Regions from separate parts of the Pseudomonas sp. NY11955 genome, predicted to be linked through region 1. Evidence: predicted binding sites of a transcription regulator. Region 1 holds the regulator's gene; the other holds the start of a gene.

Region 1 (10,969 bases):
GACACCGATTTCCAGGGTGCGGTTTTGCATCAGAAATCTCCAAACATCAAGGCGGTCAGAATAAAGTCCAGACCCAGCACTGCCAACGAGGCGTAGACCACGGTCTTGGTGGTGGCACGGCTGATCCCTTCTGAAGTGGGCTCACAGTCGTACCCCTGGAAAACGGCGATCCAGGTTGTGACGAAGGCGAACACCAGGCTCTTGACCAGCCCGTTGAGCACGTCGTCAGTGAAAGAAACGCTGTTCTGCATGTTGGCCCAGAACGAGCCTTCGTAGACACCCAGCCAGTCCACGGCCACCCACGAGCCACCCCAGATACCGACCACACTGAAGATCAGCGCCAGCAGCGGCAGCGAGATGAAACCGGCCCACAGGCGCGGCGCCACGATGTACTTGAGCGGGTCGACGCCGATCATTTCCAGGCTCGACAACTGCTCGGTGGACTTCATGTTGCCGATTTCGGCGGTCAGCGCGGAGCCGGCACGACCGGCGAACAGCAACGCCGTCACCACCGGACCAAGCTCACGCAGCAGGGTCAGGGCGACCATCTGCCCTACCGCCTGCTCCGAGCCGTACTTGGTCAGGATGCTGTAGCCCTGCAGCGCCAGCACCATGCCGATGAACACCCCGGAGACGACGACGATCGCCAGCGACAGCACGCCCACCGAGTACAGCTGCTTGGTCAGCAGCTGGAAGCCACCGCCAATGCCGCCACGACCGACCAGCGCATGGAACAGGAACAGGCACGAACGCCCGAGCACGGCCAACACGTCGATTGCCGAACGGCCCAGCAGGCGGACACGTTCGAGTAAGGATTTTCTGCGCATCAACGCGCCCCCAGCAGGTCGGCGCGGTAGTCAGGCGCGGGAAAGTGGAAGGGTACCGGGCCGTCCGGGTCGCCTTTCATGAACTGGCGAATCCGTGGGTTGTCCGAGCCCATCAGCTCATCGGGCGTGCCCTGGCCCAGCACCTGGCCATCACCGACCACGTAGATGTAATCGGCGATGCTGGCGGTTTCCGCCAGGTCATGGGACACCACGATGCTGGTGATGCCCAGGGCATCGTTGAGCAAGCGGATCAGGCGCACCAGCACCCCCATGGCAATCGGGTCCTGGCCGACGAACGGTTCGTCGTACATGAGGATCTGTGGGTCCAGGGCGATCGCCCGGGCCAGCGCCACCCGGCGCTTCATGCCACCGGAGAGCTCGTCGGGCATCAGGTCGATGGCGCCGCGCAGGCCCACGGCCTGCAGCTTCATCAACACGATGTCACGGATCATTTCGTCCGACAGCTGGGTATGCACGCGCAGCGGGAACGCGACGTTCTCGAACACGTCGAGGTCGGTGAACAGCGCGCCGCTCTGGAACAGCACGCCCATCTGCTTGCGGGCGTCGAACAGGTCGCTGCGCGACAGCGTCGGCAGGTTCTGCCCGGCAACCCATACCTCACCGCTGGACGGGCGCAGTTGCGCGCCCATCAGGCGGAGCAACGTGGTCTTGCCGCAACCCGATGGCCCCATGATGCCGGTGACCTTGCCGCGCGGGATGCGGATGTCGACGTTGCTGAAAATGCTGCGCGAACCGCGTTTGAAGGTAACCCCCTTCAACTCGACCGCGTAGGCGCTATCCACACTCATCTAGACTCCTTGCTAGTGCAGCCTCGTCCTAATGGACGCCGGCCTCCATCAGGAAGGCACACGCACCCCTGGCAGGCCGAATAGCGGCGAACTATAGCACCGCTCACAGCGCCGCCCCAAGGCCAGGCAAGCAGTCGTTCAGCCCCGCGACAGGCTTTGATGACATTCGCTACAGCAATCGAAGGGGTGAGGGTTTTCTTCATTGCGCGTATAATCGCGGCCTTTTCATCAGGCATTGCTTTTTCGACATGAGCCAATCCAGCGAGCTGATCCAATCCGCCCAACGCACCCTGCGCCTGGAACTCGAGGCCGTAGAGGCCCTGCTGGCGCGCATCGACGACAATTTCGTCAAGGCCTGCGAACTGATCCTGGCCAGCAAGGGCCGGGTCGTCGTGGTCGGCATGGGCAAGTCCGGGCACATCGGCAACAAGATCGCCGCGACCCTGGCCAGCACCGGCACCCCGGCATTTTTCGTCCATCCCGCCGAAGCCAGCCATGGCGACATGGGCATGATCACCCGCGACGATGTCATCCTTGCCCTGTCGAATTCTGGCAGCACCGCCGAAATCGTCACCCTGCTGCCGCTTATCAAACGCCTGGGCATCAAGCTGATCAGCCTGACCGGCAACCCCGACTCGCCGCTGGCCCAGGCCGCCGAGGTCAACCTCGACGCCCGTGTCGAGCAAGAGGCCTGCCCGCTGAACCTGGCGCCCACCTCTTCCACCACGGCATCGCTGGTACTGGGCGACGCGCTGGCCATCGCCCTGCTCGAAGCCCGCGGCTTCACCGCCGAAGATTTCGCCTTCTCGCACCCAGGTGGCGCACTGGGCCGTCGCCTGCTGCTGAAGGTGGAGAACGTGATGCACAGCGGCGAAGAGCTGCCCCAGGTGCCACGCGGCACCTTGCTCAAAGATGCGCTGCTGGAAATGTCCCGCAAAGGTTTGGGCATGACCGTGATCGTCGAGGCCGATGGCAAACTGGCCGGTATCTTCACCGACGGTGACCTGCGCCGCAGCCTGGACCGCAACATCGATGTGCACACCACCCTGATCGAGCAGGTCATGACCGTTCATGGCAAGACCGCGCGCGCCGAAATGCTCGCCGCCGAAGCCCTGAAGATCATGGAAGACCACAAGATCGGCGCCCTGGTGGTGGTGGACCGCGAGGACCGCCCGACCGGCGCCCTGAACATGCATGACCTGCTGCGCGCCGGCGTAATGTAAAGGAGCGATGGAATGAACCAGGACCTCATGCAACGCGGCAAAGGCATCAAGCTGGCAGTTTTCGACGTGGACGGCGTGCTCACCGACGGGCGCCTGTACTTCCTCGAGGACGGCAGCGAGTTCAAGACCTTCAATACCCTCGACGGCCAGGGCATCAAGATGCTGATGAACTCGGGCGTCACCACCGCCATCATCAGCGGCCGCAAGACCCCGGTGGTCGAACGCCGGGCGAAGAACCTCGGCATCCCCCACCTGTACCAAGGCCGCGAGGATAAATTGGTTGTGCTTGACGGCCTGCTCGCCGAACTGGGCCTAAGCTATGATCAAGTAGCCTACCTGGGGGACGACCTGCCCGACCTGCCGGTGATTCGCCGGGTAGCGCTGGGCATGGCTGTAGCCAACGCCGCACCCTTCGTACGCGAGCACGCCCACGGCGTGACCCAGGCACGTGGTGGCGAAGGCGCGGCCCGTGAATTCTGCGAACTGATCATGCAGGCCCAGGGCACCCTGGACGCTGCCAACGCCAACTACCTGTAAGGCTGCCCATGTTCAGCAAGAAAGCCCGAAACATTGTGCTGCTCGGGGCGATCGCCGCCCTGTTGGTAGCCATTGGCTACTGGAATGTCAGCCCGGAAAGCTTCCTCGACAAGCCGGTGGCCCAAGTCGACGAAAGCGCCATCGACTACTACGCGATCAACGCCCACAGCGTGCAGTTCCTGCCCGACGGCAAGCTGCAATACGAAATGACCGCCGACAAGGTCGAGCACCTCAAGGCCAGCGAAATCACCCTGCTGACCACGCCGGATCTGCACATGTACCGCGGCACCGAATACCCATGGCATGTGCAGAGTACCCGCGCCGAGGTCAACCCGGACGGCACCGAGGTCGAACTGATCGACAAGGTACGGGTTGCCCGCACCGACGAAAAGCAGCGTGAAACCATCATCACCAGCTCACGCATGACCGTGTTCCCGCAGAAGCAATATGCGCAGACCGAGCAAGCCGTTAGAATCGACGGCGCCGGTGGCACGACTACGGGCAAAGGAATGAAAGCGTATTTGAAAGAAGGCAAGATGGACTTGCTCTCTAACGTAAGAGGACAGTATGAGGCTCGTTAAAACCCTCCCCCTTTTGCTCAGCCTGAGCGCAGCACTGGGAAGCGCGAGCGCCCTCGCCCTGCCGAATGACCGTGACCAGCCTATCCGCATCCAGGCCGACAACGCCCACCTGGATGACAAGCAAGGCGTGGCCACCTACACCGGCGACGTGATCATCACCCAGGGTTCGATGATGATCAAAGGCAACACCGTGACCATCACCCGCTCCGCTTCCGGCGATATCGACGTGGTGACCTCGGTGGGCAACCTGGCCTACTTCGAGCAGCAGCAGAGCGCGGCCAAGCCGGACAAGATGAAAGGCTGGGGCGTGACCATCCAGTACCAGTCGCAGAAAGACCTGGTGATCCTCACCGATCGGGCCAAGGTCGAGAACGAAGGCAACACCACCGAAGGCGAGAAGATCGTCTACAACACCCAGACCCAGGTGGCGACCGCCGGTCGCGGTGGCAACGTGACTACACCGCGTCAGCGTATCGACATGGTGATCCAGCCCAAGAAGAAGGCCGAGTAAATGGCAACCCTCAAAGCCCAGCACCTGGCCAAGAGCTACAAGGGCCGGCAGGTGGTACGTGATGTCAGCCTGTCGATCGACAGCGGCCAGATCGTCGGCCTGCTCGGCCCCAACGGCGCCGGCAAGACCACCTGCTTCTACATGATTGTCGGGCTGGTCCAGGCCGAACAGGGCCGGGTACTGATCGACAACCTCGATGTCAGCCACCAGCCCATGCACGGCCGTGCTCGCGCCGGTATCGGCTACCTGCCGCAGGAAGCCTCGATCTTCCGCAAGCTGTCGGTAGCCGACAACATCATGGCCATCCTCGAGACCCGCAAGGACCTCGACCGCGAAGGCCGCCGCAAGGAGCTGGAAAGCCTGCTGCAGGAATTCCACATCAGCCACATCCGCGACAACCTCGGCATGAGCCTGTCCGGCGGTGAACGCCGCCGCGTCGAGATTGCCCGCGCCCTGGCGACCGCACCCAAGTTCATCCTGCTGGACGAACCGTTCGCGGGTGTCGACCCGATTTCGGTCGGCGACATCAAGCAGATCATCCACCACCTCAAGGCCAAAGGTATCGGTGTACTGATCACCGACCACAACGTGCGTGAGACCCTGGATATCTGCGAAACCGCCTATATCGTCAACGATGGCCGGTTGATCGCCGAAGGCGACGCCGAAACCATCCTGGCCAACGACCTGGTCAAAGAGGTGTACCTGGGCCACGAGTTCCGCCTCTGACCCTAGACGCGTCTAGAGTACTGGCAAATAGCCCTGAAACTGCGGGTAAAGTTGTTACGGTACTCTAGGCAAACGCTACAATTTAAGGCATAAAACTTGCTTGATCTGGCGCCTCGGCGCCCTCGTGTAGTGGATGGCGCATGCGCGCCGGCGAACAAGGTATTAAGCCCCTGCCATGAAACCATCGCTCGTCCTAAAAATGGGCCAGCAACTGACGATGACACCGCAGTTGCAACAGGCCATCCGTCTGCTCCAGCTTTCCACCCTGGACCTCCAACAGGAAATCCAGGAAGCGCTGGAATCGAACCCGATGCTCGAACGTCAGGAAGACGGCGACGACTTCGACAACAGCGACCCGATGGCGGACAACGCCGAGAACAAGCCGGCCGCCGAAGTACAGGACAACAGCTTCCAGGAAAGCACGGTCAGTGCCGACAACCTGGAAGATGGCGAGTGGAGCGAGCGCATCCCCAACGAGCTCCCGGTCGATACCGCCTGGGAAGACATCTACCAGACCAGCGCCAGCAGCCTGCCGAGCAACGATGACGACGAGTGGGACTTCACCACCCGCACATCGGCCGGCGAGAGCCTGCAAAGCCACCTGTTGTGGCAGCTGAACCTGGCGCCGATGTCCGATACCGACCGCCTGATCGCCGTCACCCTGATCGACAGCATCAACGGCCAGGGCTACCTGGAAGACACCCTCGAAGAAATCTGCGCGGGCTTCGACCCGGAGCTGGATATCGAGCTGGACGAAGTCGAAGCGGTACTGCACCGTATCCAGCAGTTCGAGCCCGCAGGCGTAGGCGCTCGCAACCTGGGCGAATGCCTGCTGCTGCAACTGCGCCAGTTACCCGCCAATACCCCGTGGATGACCGAAGCCAAGCGCTTGGTCACCGATTTCATCGACCTGCTCGGCAGCCGCGACTACAGCCAGCTGATGCGGCGCATGAAAATCAAGGAAGACGAGCTGCGCCAGGTCATCGAGCTGGTGCAAAGCCTCAACCCGCGCCCCGGTTCGCAGATCGAGTCCAGCGAACCCGAGTACGTGGTGCCTGACGTGATCGTGCGCAAGGACAGCGAGCGTTGGCTGGTAGAGCTGAACCAGGAAGCCATCCCACGCCTGCGCGTCAACCCACAGTACGCGGGCTTCGTGCGCCGCGCCGACACCAGCGCCGACAACACCTTCATGCGCAACCAACTGCAGGAAGCGCGCTGGTTCATCAAGAGCCTGCAAAGCCGCAACGAAACCCTGATGAAGGTTGCCACGCAGATCGTCGAGCACCAGCGCGGCTTCCTCGACCACGGCGACGAAGCGATGAAGCCGTTGGTGCTGCATGACATCGCCGAAGCGGTGGGCATGCACGAGTCGACCATTTCCCGGGTTACCACGCAGAAATACATGCACACACCGCGTGGCATCTACGAACTGAAATACTTTTTCTCCAGCCACGTCAGCACCTCCGAAGGCGGAGAATGCTCGTCCACGGCGATCCGCGCGATCATCAAGAAACTGGTTGCGGCGGAAAATCAGAAAAAGCCATTGAGTGACAGCAAGATCGCTGGTTTACTGGAGGCACAAGGCATCCAGGTAGCCCGTCGCACCGTCGCCAAGTACCGCGAGTCCCTCGGCATCGCACCGTCGAGCGAGCGCAAGCGACTGATGTAGCCCCTGAGATGTGCCACAGCGTTTGTGGGGCAGGTGCAAGATCTGCCTCTTTATGCACGGGCAACAAAGGAGAAGCTGTATGCAAGTCAATATCAGTGGACAGCATGTAGAAGTCACCCAGCCACTTCGCGATTATGTGCTTGAAAAGCTCGCTCGCGTGGAAAGTCACTTCGACAAGATCACCAACGTGCAGGTCATCATGAAAGTCGAGAAGCTGCAGCAGAAGGTCGAGGCGACCCTGCAGATTCCTGGCGGCGAAGTGGTAGCCAACGCCGAACACGAAGACATGTATGCAGCGATCGACGCCTTGGCCGACAAGCTCGACCGCCAACTGAAAAAACACAAGGAAAAACAGCAAAGCCTGCTGCAAGGTGCAGCTGCCCGCTGATCCCCCTCATCCATGATCCGACTTGAAACCATCCTGACCCCCGGCCGTTCCCTCGTGAACGTGCCGGGCGGCAGTAAGAAGCGCGCCCTGGAAAAGGTCGCCACCGTCATCGCCGAACAAGTGCCAGAACTGGAGATGCAAGACGTCTTCGAAAAGCTGGTCGCTCGGGAAAAACTCGGTTCCACCGGCTTCGGCAATGGCATCGCCATCCCGCACTGCCGGCTTGAAGGATGTTCTGCTCCAGTCAGCGCCCTGCTGCACCTGGAAGCCCCTATCGATTACGACGCCATCGATGGCGCGCCGGTGGACCTGCTGTTCGTCCTGCTGGTGCCTGAAGCCGCCACCGATGCGCATCTGGAACTGCTGCGTCAAATCGCCAGCATGCTCGATCGCAAGGAGGTCCGTGATCGGCTGCGTGCGGCCACCAGCAGTGAGGCCCTGTTCCAGGTTGTCCTGGACGTACAGAACGAGCACTGAACATGCGCCTGATCATTGTCAGCGGCCGGTCCGGCTCCGGCAAGAGCACCGCCCTCGATGTCCTGGAAGACAACGGTTTCTACTGCATTGACAACCTGCCCGCCGGGCTGCTGCCGCAGCTGGCGGAAGACGCACTGATCAACACCGAACTGCTGCAGCCCAAGGTTGCCGTGTCGATCGACGCACGCAACCTGCCCAGCCACCTGACGCGCTTCCCTGAACTGCTCGAAGAAGCCCGCTCGCGGAACATCCAGTGCGATGTCTTGTTCCTGGACGCCGACGAAGACATGCTGCTCAAGCGCTTCTCGGAAACCCGCCGACGCCACCCGCTGACCAACGCCAATCGTTCGCTCGCCGAAGCCATCCGGGTGGAAAGCGACTTGCTGGGGCCAATCGCCGACCTGGCCGACCTGAAGATCGACACCACCAGCCTGAACCTGTACCAGCTGCGTGACTCGATCAAGCTGCGCCTGCTCAACCAACCCGAGCCTGGCACGGCGTTCCTGGTCGAGTCGTTCGGTTTCAAGCGCGGCATGCCGGTCGACGCCGACCTGGTGTTCGACGTGCGCTGCCTGCCCAACCCCTACTGGAAGCCAGAGCTGCGTGAACACTCGGGCCTCGACCAGCCCGTGATCGACTACCTGGCCGCACAGCCGGATGTCGAAGACATGTACAACGACATTTCCACCTATCTGCTCAAATGGTTGCCACGCTTCGCCGCCAGCAACCGTGCCTACGTCACCATTGCCATCGGCTGCACTGGCGGCCACCACCGTTCGGTCTACATCACCGAACGCCTTGGCCAACAGTTGCAACAAACCCTGAAAAACGTCCAGGTCCGCCACCGCGACCTCTAGCCCAAGGATCCGCCCCACGATGCCCGCCCGCGAAATCACCATCATCAACAAGTTGGGCCTGCATGCCCGGGCGGCAGCCAAGTTCGTCGGCGTGGCCGGCCGCTTCCCCTGCCAGGTGCGGGTTGGTCGTGCGCCGGACAAGCTGGTGGATGGCAAGAGCATCATGGCGGTGATGATGTTGGCTGCCGGCAAAGGCACCCAGGTGCATCTGCATACCGAAGGCGAGCAGGACAACGACGCCATGGATGCACTGGTCGAGCTGATCAACAACTTCTTCGACGAAGGCGAGTAAGCTGCAGGGCCCGACAGAACACTTTCAGCGCCTGTTGTATCGAGCGCCGCCCGCGCGGCGCATCGCGAGCTAACGCTCGCTCCTACGTTTGTTTCGGGCCAGTCATGCCTGGGACAGATGTGCGCGACCCGCCGTGTCTTTACGACGCAATATCGCGCCATGCGTCAAGGTGGCGCGCGTAAATCCCACAGGACAAATTGGCCCGAAACAAACGTAGGAGCGAGCGTTAGCTCGCGATGCGCCGCGCGGGCGGCGCTCGATCTCACAGGCGCTGAAAATCTCCAGACGAACACTGCCGCCCAATCACGAAAGCGCGGTATCCATCACCATCATCAGACAGAAGCCGATACACAATCCCAGGCTGGCCAGGCGATGATGACCGTTGCTCCGCGATTCGGGGATGATTTCCTGGGTGACCACCAGCAGCATCGCCCCCGCCGCACAGGCCAGGCCCAGCGGCAGCAGCAGTTCGGCAACATTCACCAGCCAGGCGCAGATCACCGCCGCCACCGGCTCGACCAGCCCTGAGGCTGCGCCGATCAGAAAGGCTTTGAAACGCGGCATACCCGCCCCTGCCAGCACCAGCGCAATCACCAACCCCTCAGGCACGTCCTGCAAGGCAATGCCCATGGCCAAGCTGTCGGCGTCGGCCATGCCGCCCCCGGCCGACACGCCAATGGCCATGCCTTCAGGGATGTTGTGGGCAATGATCGCGATCACGAACAGCCAGATGCGCGCAGCAATGACCGGCTGGTTCTCCGTGCCAACCAAGGCCTCCGGCGAAGCACCGGACACCTTGAGATCGACCAGGAACAGGCACAACGCCCCGAACATGAGGCCGAAACTGATAAGGCCCCCTGCCCCCCAAGGGCTGAAGCCGATAGCCTGGGCTGCATCCAGGCCTGGAATGATCAGGGAGAATGCAGTGGCCGCCAGCATCACGCCGGCACCGAAGCCCAACAGCGTATCAGCCAGCGCCACGGGCATGTTGCGAATGACCAGTACCGGTACTGCGCCCAGTGCCGTGCCCAGTGCACACAAAGCACCGCCCTCCAGGGCGCGCAGCATGCGCGGCTCCAGGTCCAGCCAGGCGAGGCCACGCGCCACCAGCAGCGCGGTGCCGGCCAGCAACAACAAAGTCCCAAGCGCCAGGCGGAACAGGCGCACACTGCTGACAGACATTACCTCAGAGCGCATACCGGTCCGACTCACTTCAGGGCTTCGAGGTAACGGCGTTCCACTTGCGCCCAGTCAATGACGTTGTAGAAGGCACCGATGTATTCCGGACGACGGTTCTGGTACTTGAGGTAGTAGGCGTGCTCCCACACGTCCAGGCCCAGGATCGGCGTATTGCCGTGCATCAGCGGGCTGTCCTGGTTGCCACTGCTCTCAACCACCAGGGTTTTCTGTGGCGTCACGCTGAGCCAGGCCCAGCCGCTGCCGAAGCGGGTCAACGCGGCCTTGGTGAAAGCCTCCTTGAAAGCCTCGAAACCGCCCAGTTGCGCAGTGACAGCCTGCGCCAACTGGCCTACTGGCTCGCCACCGCCCTGTGGCGACATGACAGTCCAGAACAGGCTGTGGTTGGCATGCCCGCCACCATGGTTGGTCACTGCGCCACGCAGGTTTTCCGGCAGTTGTTTGACCACGCCGACCAGCTTTTCCACCGGCCATTCGGCCCACTCGGTGCCTTCGATTGCGGCGTTCAGACCATTCACGTAGGTCTGGTGATGCTTGGTATGGTGAATTTCCATGGTCTGGGCGTCGATGTGCGGCTCCAGCGCGTCATAGGCGTATGGCAATGCAGGCAAGGTATGGGGCATGTCAGTGAATTCCGTAGGCATGGGTTCTGGGCGCCACGACCGGCTGGGCAGCGAGTTCGCTGGCCCCGGCGCTGTGGCGGTTGAGCAGGCGCTCGGTGCGTGGGTACTGGCCGTACTCGGCAATGAAACTCAGCAATTCGGTGTAGGTGCGCCCGCTGTGGCGCAGGGCTGCATCACGCAGCGCCTGCGGCAAGCGCGCCTCCTGGCTGGCCTGCAACAACCGCTGGTGAACGGCGCACAGGTAGTCGGCGC
Region 2 (10,969 bases), on a different contig from region 1:
GAGGAAGAAATTGCCGAGCGGCCCGAGGTGATGGAGTGCTACCTGATGACCGGGGACCCGGATTACCTGTTGCGGGTACTGCTGCCGAGCATCCAGGCGCTGGAGCGCTTTCTCGATTACCTGACACGGTTGCCGGGGGTGGCGAACATCCGGTCGAGTTTTGCCTTGAAGCAGGTGCGCTACAAGACTGCTCTGCCATTGCCGGCCAATGGCATGACCTTGCGCGAATAGTTGCCACCTGTGCTGGCCTCTTCGCGGGTGAACCCGCCCCCACAGGTACGGCGCCGGCTTTGAGGGCAGTGGTTGTGGGAGCGGGTTTACCCGCGAAAGGGCCAGTGCGGTAAAAAGAGGGTGCTTGATATTTTAAACACCCCCAGCCTATGTTGTTGTCAGCGTACAACAACAAGGACAAGCGTCATGAGTACCGCTCAGCTCCAGGGCATCGATGAAATCGAATGCGTCACCCCCGACCTCAACGGCGTCCCGCGCGGCAAGGTGATGACCGCCGAAGGCTTCCTCGAAGGCCGTCGCCTGCAGATGGCTCGTGGGGTGTTGCTGCAATGCATCATGGGCGGCTACCCACCGGCGAAATTCTATGGCAGCGACGACGGCGACCTGGCGTTGGTGGCCGCTCCCGGTCAGGTCCACCGCTTGCCCTGGAGCGACGACGGCCGCGCCTTGGCCATCTGCGATGCCAACGAGCTGGATGGTCGGCCCTCGGCATTGTCCACGCGGGGCCAGCTAAAGGCCGTGATCGCCCGTTACGCGGCATTGGGCCTGGCGCCCGTGGTGGCGACCGAACTCGAATTCTTCGTCTTCGCCCCCAACACCGACCCACAGCAGCCGTTCCTGCCGCCAATCGGCAACGATGGCCGCCGCGAGCTGGGCCATTCAGCGTTCAGTGTCAGCTCCAACAATGGCCTGCGCCCGTTCTTCAAGGAGGTGTACCAGTGCATGGCCGCGCTCGGCCTGCCACGCGACACCTTCATGCACGAAATGGGTGTCAGCCAGTTCGAGATCAACCTGCTGCATGGCGACCCGCTGCTGCTGGCCGACCAGACGTTCCTGTTCAAGCACCTGCTCAAGGAAGTGGCGCTCAAGCACGGCCTGACCGTGGTGTGCATGGCCAAGCCGCTGGCGCGCACGCCCGGCAGCTCCATGCACATTCACCAGAGCCTGGTCGAGGCCAGCAGCGGGCGTAACGTGTTCAGTGACGAGCAAGGCCTGCCAACCGACACCTTCCATCACTTCATCGGCGGCTTGCAGGCGTGCATGGCCGACTTCACCGCGCTGTTCGCGCCCAACGTCAACTCCTACCAGCGCCTGTGTCACCCCTATGCCTCGCCGAACAACGCCTGCTGGTCCGAAGACAACCGCGCTGCCGGCCTGCGCATCCCGGCCAGTGCGCCGGTGGCGCGGCGCGTGGAAAACCGCCTGCCCGGCGCCGATGCCAACCCGTACCTGGCCATCGCCGCCAGCCTGGCCGCCGGGCTGCATGGCATCGAGCAGCGCCTGCAGTCTGCGCCGGCGATCCAGGGCGAATTCGAAGTGCCCGAGCACCTGAGCCTGCCATGCACGCTGCACGCGGCGCTTGAACGGCTCAAGCGCAGTGCGCTGGCGCGGGAACTGTTCGGCAGCGAATTCATCGAAGGCTACATCGCCAGCAAGACCCTTGAACTGACCGATTTCTTCGACGAGATTACCCCGTGGGAGCGCCGGGTGCTGGCTGCACAGGCCTGATCGCGACATGACCTGCACCGGACACGCCCCCGCGGTGACAATTCGCTGACGGGGGCCTGCGCCAGGCGGTTTTTGCCCTTATGCTTCTAGCACCCAACCGCCACCTGACCAGGGAGCTCCACGGGACGTATGCGAAATGTATGGAAGCCGTTTCAGTCGTTGTATTTCGCCGCGCTGATGATGTTGATCGGCTCGGGCCTGCTCAGCACCTACCTGGCCCTGCGCCTGGCAGCCGACCATGTCGACAGCCTGTGGGTGGGTGCGTTGATGGCGGCCAACTACTTTGGTCTGGCGGTGGGCGGCAAGGTCGGCCACCGGCTGATCGGCCGAGTAGGGCACATACGTGCCTATGCCACCTGCGCCGGTATCGTCGGCGCGGCAGTGCTCGGCCATGGCCTGACGAGCTGGCTGCCGGCCTGGGTCGGGCTGCGCATGATTGTCGGCCTGGGGATGATGTGCCAGTACATGGTCATCGAGAGCTGGCTCAACGAGCAGGCCGATGTGAAGCACCGTGGCGCGGTGTTCAGCGGCTACATGATTGCCTCGTACCTGGGGTTGGTGCTGGGCCAGCTGATTCTGGTGGTGCACCCGCAGCTCGGCCCTGAGCTGCTGATGCTGGTGGCGATGTGCTTTGCCCTTTGCCTGGTGCCGGTGGCGATGACCCGGCGCATTCACCCCGCGCCCTTGCGCCCGGCACCGATGGAGCCGAAGTTCTTCATCAAGCGCGTACCGCAGTCGCTCAGCACGGTACTCGGTTCGGGGTTGATCGTCGGCTCGTTCTACGGCTTGGCGCCGTTGTATGCCTCCAGCCAGGGGATGACGACCGAGCAGATCGGCTTGTTCATGGGTAGCTGCATCTTCGCCGGCCTGCTGGTGCAGTGGCCGCTGGGTTGGCTTTCTGACCGTTACGACCGGGCGGTGCTGATCCGCAGTGTGGCGATAGGCCTGGCGCTGGCCGCTGCGCCTTTGGCGATTTTGCCCAGTGTGCCGCTGGAGTTGCTATTCGGTATCGGCTTCCTGATTTCGTTGCTGCAGTTCTGCCTGTACCCGCTGGCGGTGGCGTTTTCCAACGACCATGTGGAAAGCGAGCGGCGGGTGTCGCTGACGGCCATGCTGCTGGTGACCTACGGCGTGGGCGCGTGCATCGGGCCGTTGGCGGCAGGCGTGCTGATGAAGGTGCTGGGCGCACAGATGCTGTATGCGTTCTTTGTGTTCTTTGCCTTGGTGCTGGTGTGGCGCATTCGACCGAAAGCGGTTACCGGGCTGCATCAGGTGCAGGACGCACCGCTGGGCCACGTGGCGATGCCGGCCGCCGGTTCGCCATTGTCGGCAGCGTTGGACCCACGGGTGGATGAGCAGACCGTGCAGGACGTGATGCAGGCGCCGGTGGCGGCGGAGGATACCGAGGATGAAGGCAAGGGTGATGAGCCACAGGCCGCTGAGCCGGAAGAGGTCAGCAAGTCGGTGTAAGCCTGTACTGGCCCTTTCGCGGGCTTGCCCGCGCCCACAGGTTCAGGTTTGACGCTATCCCTGTGGGAGCGGGCGAGCCCGCGAAGAGGCCGGTACTGAAAGAACACAAATGAAAACGCCACCTCGACAGGTGGCGTTTTTGCATTCAACCGACGATCAATAGTCGTCTTTATCGAACCGGCGCGCCTCACGCTGCAGTTGGTACACGAAGCTCTCGATCTTGCGCTGTGCCTGCCCGCTCAGGTTATGGAAGCGCACACCAGCAAAGGTGGTGTTGATGCGCTCTTCATAGTGCAGGTGACGCAGTTCGACCATGGTGTCCACCAGGCCTAGCGGGTTGCCCGCCTTGAAGCGCTCATACACCTGGCCCAGTTGCAGGCGGTCTTCGACATTGCCATCGAAACGCAGTTTGCAACCGGTGGCCGAGATGTCCAGCAGTTTGCCGCGCAGGGCGCCGTTGCCCTTGAGGTGGGCGCCATCGAGGATGATGTCGACCAGCTGCGACAGCTTCAATGCGGCGCGGAAGGCGTTGCGGCGCTGGTGATAGGTCATCTCTTGCGGCAGGGCGCCGCTGTAGCAGCGGTGGCCGTCGACTTCGCTGATTTTCAGCGCGTGGTCGCATTCCCAGGCGATACGCACGCCATCGTGGAAGCCCTCGACGCGGAAGTGCTCGCCGTTCTCGATGAACTTCTCGCCGTCACGGGGAATCATCTCGTCCAGTGCCAGGGTGTTGCTTTCACGGTCCACGTGTACCACGTAGCTCTGGAAGCGCTGGCTGCGGTCGTGGAAGGTGATGATCAGGGGGTCGTGGCTTTCCTGCAGCTGCCGCAAGTTGGCCGCAATCTCCAAGGGGGTGCTCAGCACCTTTGGTGGTTGCGGGGCATCGGATTCATTGAACACGGCTTATCGTTCTCCAGGCAAAAGCGACACACGCAAGTAACGGCATTTTGCCAGTATGTTCCGTGCCTTGATAGAAAAATCACACTTGGCTGAGGGCCCGCGGCTTGGCCAGCGGCGAGGTGCTTCCACGGCTGTCGTAGAGCGAAGGCGAATCACCGCCCATGAGGATGCGGATCTGGTTGTTGGTGACGTGTTGCTGCACCTGGATGATCCGGCCATTGGTCTGGTTGACCTGTTGGCAGTCGTCCATCAGTTGCGACAGCATGTCGAGCCGCTGCAGCATCACATCACCTTGCGGCGACTGCGCGGCCACCGCTTGCACGCCTGCGCGATCGGCACTCAGGCCCAGGCTGCCGAGCAACTGGCTGCGGCGCTGGCCATGCTGCTCGAGCAAGATGATCAACGACTGTTTGCGCGCCAGGATTTGCTCCAGCAACGGCATGTCGCGGCCATGCAGGGCGATCGCCTCCTTGTGCAGAAGGTCGAGCAGTTCCTGCATCGGGGCAATGTCATCTTCGATCAATTGCAGCAAGGTGGTGTCGTGCATGGCTAACTCTTGGCTTTTCTAGCGTCCGTGAAGTCAGCGCGCCGTACGGTCAGCGCTGGGCTTCGAAATCGAGCAGTTTGCTGGCGACCCGGCCGGCATCGACCTGGTAGCTGCCGTCGGCGATCGCCTGTTTCAACTGGGCCACACGGGCGCTGTTGACCACCGGCTCGTCGCGCAGCTTGTCGCTGATCTTCTGCAACTGCTGTGCCTCTTGGCTGAGGTGTACCGCTTCTCCGCTGGTGCTGGTGGCACTTGCCGCTTCCTGGCTGGCTGCCGGTTTTTCGGCGCTACCGGGCGCGCTGTTGCCGCGCACGCCGCCCGTGACGGACGGAGAGTTATTCACACGACTGAAGTCGATGACCATGATCAGAAACCTCTGGGTATTTGGACGCTTGCCTTGTTTTCGGCCAACCCGATAGAAACTTTAGGCACAAATGCATTGCCGCCTGTCAGCAAGCTCGCGAACCCGTTTTCTGACACAGTTTAGGAAAAGCGGTTCCTCTCTGCCAGCGCAATCTGGTGGCTGGCCTACATACTGACCTCGACTTGGCCGGGGCCGGTCACCCTGGCCTTGACCACCCGTTTGGAATTGAGGTTGCGCACCCGTATCTGCTCGCTCAGGCCGCCCTTGCTCAGGGCTTCGCCCGGCATGCGCACGCTCAGGCTGCCACTGCGGGCAATGATCACCACCTGGTCACCCTTGCGTACCACCTCGGCCTGTTCCAGGTGTTGTGGGGTGAGCACCTGGTCGATCACCGTGGGTCGCAGCATCTTCATGCCCACCGCCTGATCCAGCTCGGTCAGAAAGCCCTGGCCCAAGGTGCCGACATCCCGCTCGCGCAGGGCCACGTCACCTTCGCCTACCGTGTTGTCGCGTTTGAGCGGGCGGGTTACCACCACCACGTCGCGGAACAGCCGCACGGTGGCGGGGACAAACACCGTCCACGGCGCCGCGCCGTCACAGCGCACCCGCACCGTCACCCGGCCCAGCGGCTGGGCGGGGCTTTCCAGCGAGGCGTCCAGCTGCTGGCTGCACAGCGGCATGCGCAGACGCGGGTCCAGCGGGTTGACCTGGATTTCATAGCGGCCGGCGGTCTGGGTGGTGGCCAGGTAATCTTCGACGGTGAATTCAAGAAACCCTTGGGTGACACCGATAAGCTGTTCAGGCAAGGTAAACGCGTCCGCTACCGTGCGAACGCCGGGCACCAGCAGGCACAGCGTGGCCAGCGAGCCAGTCAGCAGGCGCGTCAATCGTCGGAAAAATGTCGTTTTCGTGTGCATGACGCTCAAAAAAGCAAAGCCCGTGCCGACTCGCTACCTGAGTTGCAACGAAAGGCTGAAATAGAAGGAGTCTGGCATGGCGGGTGTTATGGATTCGGTCAACCAGCGCACGCAGCTGGTGGGGCAGAATCGCCTGGAATTGCTGCTGTTCCGCCTCAATGGCGAACAGCTTTACGGCATCAACGTATTCAAGGTCAGGGAAGTGCTGCAATGCCCTGCACTGACCCTGCTGCCCAAGGCGCACCCGGTGGTGCGTGGCGTTGCCAATATTCGCGGGGCGACCATCCCGATCCTCGACTTGTCGATGGCGACCGGGTTGCGACCGCTGCAGGAAGACACGCGCAATAGCTTCGTGATCATCACCGAGTACAACACCAAGACCCAGGGCTTCCTGGTGCATTCGGTGGAGCGCATCGTCAACATGAACTGGGAAGAAATCCATCCGCCACCCAAGGGTACCGGCCGTGACCACTACCTGACCGCGGTCACCCGGGTGGACAACCGCATGGTCGAGATCATCGACGTGGAAAAGGTGCTGGCCGAAGTGTCGCCGTCGTCCGAGTCGGTATCGGCCGGGGTGATCGATGCCGAGGTGCAGGACAAGGCCGTGCTGATGCGGGTGCTGACCGTCGACGACTCGTCGGTGGCGCGCAAGCAGGTCAGCCGTTGCCTGCAGACCGTAGGTGTCGAAGTGGTGGCGCTCAACGATGGCCGCCAGGCCCTGAACTACCTGCGCCAGCTGGTGGACGAGGGCAAAAAGCCGGAAGAAGAGTTCTTGATGATGATCTCGGACATTGAAATGCCGGAAATGGACGGCTACACGCTCACGGCGGAGATCCGCAGCGACCCGCGTATGCAAAAATTGCACATCTGCCTGCATACTTCGCTTTCCGGGGTGTTCAACCAGGCAATGGTCAAGAAGGTCGGCGCCGATGACTTCCTGGCCAAGTTCAAGCCGGACGACCTGGCCCAGCGGGTGGTCGACCGGATCAAGGCAGCGCAATGAAGCAGCCGGGGCGTGCCCCGGCACCAGTGATTGAAAAGAGGCGGCAGTAGTGTCTACGGGTAATTTGGATTTCGAACAGTTCCGGGTCTTCCTGGAGAAAGCCTGTGGCATCCTGTTGGGCGAGAATAAGCAGTACCTGGTTTCCAGCCGTCTCAACAAGCTGATGGAGCAACAGGGCATCAAGAGCCTGGGTGAGCTGGTGCAGCGCATCCAGGCCCAGCCGCGCGGCGGTTTGCGCGAGCAGGTGGTCGATGCCATGACCACCAACGAGACCCTGTGGTTTCGCGATACCTACCCGTTCGAGGTGCTGAAGAACAAGGTCATCCCCGAGTTCATCCGCAACAACCCCGGCCAGCGCCTGCGCATGTGGTCGGCGGCCTGTTCGTCGGGGCAGGAGCCGTACTCCATCTCCATGGCCATCGACGAGTTCGAGCGCAGCAACCTCGGCCAGCTGAAGATGGGCGCGCAGATCGTTGCCACCGACCTGTCGGGCACTATGTTGAACAACTGCAAGACCGGTGAGTACGACAGCCTGGCGATCGCCCGTGGTTTGTCCCAGGAGCGCCTGCAGCGTTATTTCGACCCCAAGGGGCCGGGGCGTTGGGCGGTCAAGCCGGCAATTCGCAGCCGCGTCGAGTTCCGCTCGTTCAACCTGCTGGACAGCTATGCCAGCCTGGGCAAGTTCGACATCGTGTTCTGCCGCAACGTGCTGATCTACTTCTCGGCGCAGGTGAAGCGGGACATCTTGCTGCGCATTCACAGCACCCTGAAGCCGGGTGGCTACCTGTTCCTCGGCGCCTCGGAAGCGCTGAACGGCTTGCCGGACCATTACCAGATGGTGCAGTGCAGCCCGGGCATCATCTACCAGGCCAAATAGGGCCTTTGTAGGAGCAGCCTTGTGCTGCGAAGAGGCCGGTGAGCAAACAGTAGATTAACTGTGCTTGCACCGGCCTCTTCGCAGCACAAGGCTGCTCCTACAGCGGTCTATGTGGTCTCGATGGTTTGACGTCAATTTTTTGTTTTGCCGCTTTTGCCGCCCGGCAATTGCCGCTTTCGCCGCTCAGGGCGGAAGGCCTTTGCCGCTTTTCTGGCATCACCTTGACAGCACCTTGCATCGCAGCCCCGTATCTGTGGGCTTTTCCTGGGTTGGCACAGCCCTTGCTACACCTTGCTCAACGAAATTCCGGTCAACCTCCGAAGGTTTCCCCGACATGAGCATCAGCTTCGACAAGGCGCTTGGTATTCACGAAAAGGCCCTGGGCTTCCGCGCCCAGCGCGCCGAAGTGCTGGCCAACAACATCGCCAACGCCGATACGCCCAACTACAAAGCACGTGACATGGACTTCGCCTCGGTGCTCGCCGCTGAAAGCGACAAGCAGCAGAGCGGCGGCCGTTTCAGCCTTGAGCGTACCAACAGCCGGCACATCGAGGCCGATGGCCTGGCCATGGCGGATGAAACCCTCAAGTACCGCACGCCGCTGCAGCCGTCGATCGACCAGAACACCGTGGACGCGCAGATCGAGCAATCGAACTACACCGAAAACGCCATTGGCTTCCAGGCCAGCTTCACCTTGCTCAACAGTAAATTCAAAGGGCTGGTTTCCGCCCTGCGGGGAGAATGACCATGTCCCTTTCCAGTGTCTTCAACATTGCCGGTAGCGGCATGAGCGCGCAGAACACGCGCCTGAACACCGTGGCCTCCAACATCGCCAACGCTGAGACCGTGTCTTCGAGCATCGACCAGACCTACCGCGCCCGCCATCCGGTGTTCGCCACCACCTTCCAGAACGCACAGGCCGGCAGCAGCCAGTCGCTGTTCGAAGACCAGGGCGAAGCGGGGCAGGGCGTGCAGGTAAAAGGCATCGTCGAAGACCAGAGCACCCTTGAGGCGCGCTACGAGCCAAACCACCCAGCGGCGAACAAGGACGGCTACGTCTACTACCCGAACGTCAATGTGGTCGAAGAGATGGCTGACATGATCTCTGCCAGCCGCGCCTTCCAGACCAACGCCGAGCTTATGAACACGGCCAAGAGCATGATGCAGAAAGTCCTGACCCTGGGGCAGTGATAGGAAGCCGACATGACCACTACCAATTCCACCTCTGACGTCAGCAGTGCGTACCTGACCTCGCTGCAGAAGCAGACGTCGAAGAACGACAGCAGCACCGGCGCTGCCGGCAGCGCACTGGGCAAGGATGCCTTCCTGCAGTTGCTGGTTACCCAGATGAAGAACCAGAACCCGCTCGACCCGCAGGAAAACGGCGAGTTCGTGGCGCAGCTGGCACAGTTCAGCAGCCTCGAGAGCATGCAGTCGCTCAATGATTCGGTGACCTACATCGCGGCAGGGCTGCAATCCTCCCAAGCACTGCAGGCTTCATCGCTGGTCGGGCGCAATGTGATTGTCCAGACCGACAAGGCCGTGGTCGACACCAGCAAGGATATGAAAGGCACGGTCAACCTGACGTCGTCCAGCACCTCCACCTCGGTGGGCATCTACGACAAGGACGACAAACTGGTACGCACCCTCGACCTGGGCACTCAGAAAGCCGGCAAGATCGACTTCACCTGGGATGGCAAGAACGATGACGGCGAAGTAGCGGCTGCGGGTACCTACACCTTCAAGGCCACCGCTTCGATCGATGGCAAGGCCACGGCCATGACCACCAACCTGCCAGCCTCGGTGACCAGTGTGACCATGGGTACCAACGGTTCGGAGATGACACTCAACCTGGCTGGGCTGGGCAGTGTCGCACTTTCCAAAATCCAAAGCATCGGCATCTAGGGCCTGAGCAAAACGACAGGAGTTACACATGTCTTTCAATATCGGCCTTAGCGGCCTCTATGCAGCGAACAAGGCCCTGAACGTTACCGGCAACAACATTGCCAACGTCGCCACCACCGGCTTCAAGTCGTCGCGCGCGGAGTTCGCCGACCAGTATTCCAACTCCATTCGCGGCACCAGTGCCGGCAAGAACGTGGTGGGTACAGGTGTGAAGACGGCCGCCGTGTCGCAGCTGTTCACCCCAGGCAACATCAATGGCACCGGCCAGGCGCTGGACATGGCCATCGATGGCAACGGCTTCTTCGTGATGAACGACAACGGCTCGAAAATCTACACCCGTGCCGGTGCCTTCTACAGCGACAAGGACGGCTACGTGGTCAGCTCGTCGGGCGCCAACCTGCAAGGTTATGCGGTGGACGCCAACGGCAAGATCATCCAGGGTGTGCTGACCAACCTGCAGATCGACACCTCGAACCTGACGCCGAACCCGACTGGGCGCATCTCCGAGAACGTCAACCTCAACTCCACCGCCACCGCGCCGACCCAGACGCCGTTCGACCCGACCAACACCGGCACCTACAACTACACGTTCAATACCGACGTGTACGACAGCCAGGGTAACGCGCACCAGCTGAACCAGTACTTCGTGAAAGATGCTGCCAGCAACTCCTGGACCATGTACACCACCATCGACGGCCGCAACCCGGCGGACCCGACTTCGACCACGCCGCTGGCCAACAAGCTGCCGTTCAAGTCTGACGGCACCCTGGATACTGCTGCCATGACCGCCGGCCCGGTAACCGGTGGCCTGACCATCGCGGCCAACAAGACCTTTACCCTCGGCAACTGGATCCCGGCGCAGAAGAACGCTGCCGGTGTATGGGGTGCCAACGGTGCTACCGCCAACGTCGCCGGGGTCAACCTGGACATGCTTGGCACCACCCAGTACAACGCCGCCTCCGCCACTACCGCCAAGAGCCAGGATGGCTTTGCCACCGGTGAGCTGTCGGGCCTGACCATCGATGAAAGCGGCAACATGTTCGCCAACTTCACCAACGGCCAGGACAAGGTGATCGGCCAGGTGGCCATCGCCAACTTTGCCAACCTGCAGGGCCTGACCCCGATTGGCGGCACCAGCTGGAAAGAGTCCTATGCTTCGGGCGTGCCGGTGATCGGCGCCCCAGACACCGGCACCTTGGGCCAGATTACCGGTGGCGCGCTGGAAGACTCCAACGTCGACCTG

Evidence for each region. Region 1 encodes sigma-54, which starts transcription at its own class of promoters, with help from an activator protein. Its sites were predicted from a motif close to ANTGGCATNNANNTTGCTNT; they were not measured.
Region 2: flgB (flagellar basal body rod protein FlgB) is a predicted target of sigma-54. The motif match lies at 8,090-8,109, and genes of this name have one in related genera.

Annotation. Positions count from the first base shown of each region.
Region 1 covers NZ_JBLUPS010000002.1:88,792-99,760, reverse strand. The annotation lists gene mlaD (outer membrane lipid asymmetry maintenance protein MlaD) at 1-30, opposite strand, end outside; gene mlaE (lipid asymmetry maintenance ABC transporter permease subunit MlaE) at 30-827, opposite strand; gene ACNFBR_RS03515 (ATP-binding cassette domain-containing protein) at 827-1,636, opposite strand; gene ACNFBR_RS03510 (KpsF/GutQ family sugar-phosphate isomerase) at 1,885-2,859, shown strand; gene ACNFBR_RS03505 (KdsC family phosphatase) at 2,872-3,396, shown strand; gene lptC (LPS export ABC transporter periplasmic protein LptC) at 3,405-3,977, shown strand; gene lptA (lipopolysaccharide transport periplasmic protein LptA) at 3,964-4,488, shown strand; gene lptB (LPS export ABC transporter ATP-binding protein) at 4,489-5,214, shown strand; gene ACNFBR_RS03485 (RNA polymerase factor sigma-54) at 5,390-6,883, shown strand; gene hpf (ribosome hibernation-promoting factor, HPF/YfiA family) at 6,963-7,271, shown strand; gene ptsN (PTS IIA-like nitrogen regulatory protein PtsN) at 7,284-7,748, shown strand; gene rapZ (RNase adapter RapZ) at 7,751-8,605, shown strand; gene ACNFBR_RS03465 (HPr family phosphocarrier protein) at 8,625-8,897, shown strand; gene ACNFBR_RS03460 (ZIP family metal transporter) at 9,201-10,094, opposite strand; gene ACNFBR_RS03455 (superoxide dismutase) at 10,106-10,717, opposite strand; gene ACNFBR_RS03450 (hypothetical protein) at 10,719-10,969, opposite strand, start outside.
Region 2 covers NZ_JBLUPS010000015.1:41,514-52,482, forward strand. The annotation lists gene bkdR (Bkd operon transcriptional regulator BkdR) at 1-231, shown strand, start outside; gene ACNFBR_RS23520 (glutamine synthetase family protein) at 499-1,740, shown strand; gene ACNFBR_RS23525 (MFS transporter) at 1,870-3,210, shown strand; gene ACNFBR_RS23530 (flagellar brake protein) at 3,367-4,110, opposite strand; gene ACNFBR_RS23535 (flagella synthesis protein FlgN) at 4,190-4,657, opposite strand; gene flgM (flagellar biosynthesis anti-sigma factor FlgM) at 4,707-5,021, opposite strand; gene flgA (flagellar basal body P-ring formation chaperone FlgA) at 5,186-5,938, opposite strand; gene ACNFBR_RS23550 (chemotaxis protein CheV) at 6,015-6,944, shown strand; gene cheR (protein-glutamate O-methyltransferase CheR) at 6,994-7,821, shown strand; gene flgB (flagellar basal body rod protein FlgB) at 8,156-8,566, shown strand; gene flgC (flagellar basal body rod protein FlgC) at 8,569-9,012, shown strand; gene flgD (flagellar hook assembly protein FlgD) at 9,025-9,726, shown strand; gene flgE (flagellar hook protein FlgE) at 9,755-10,969, shown strand, end outside.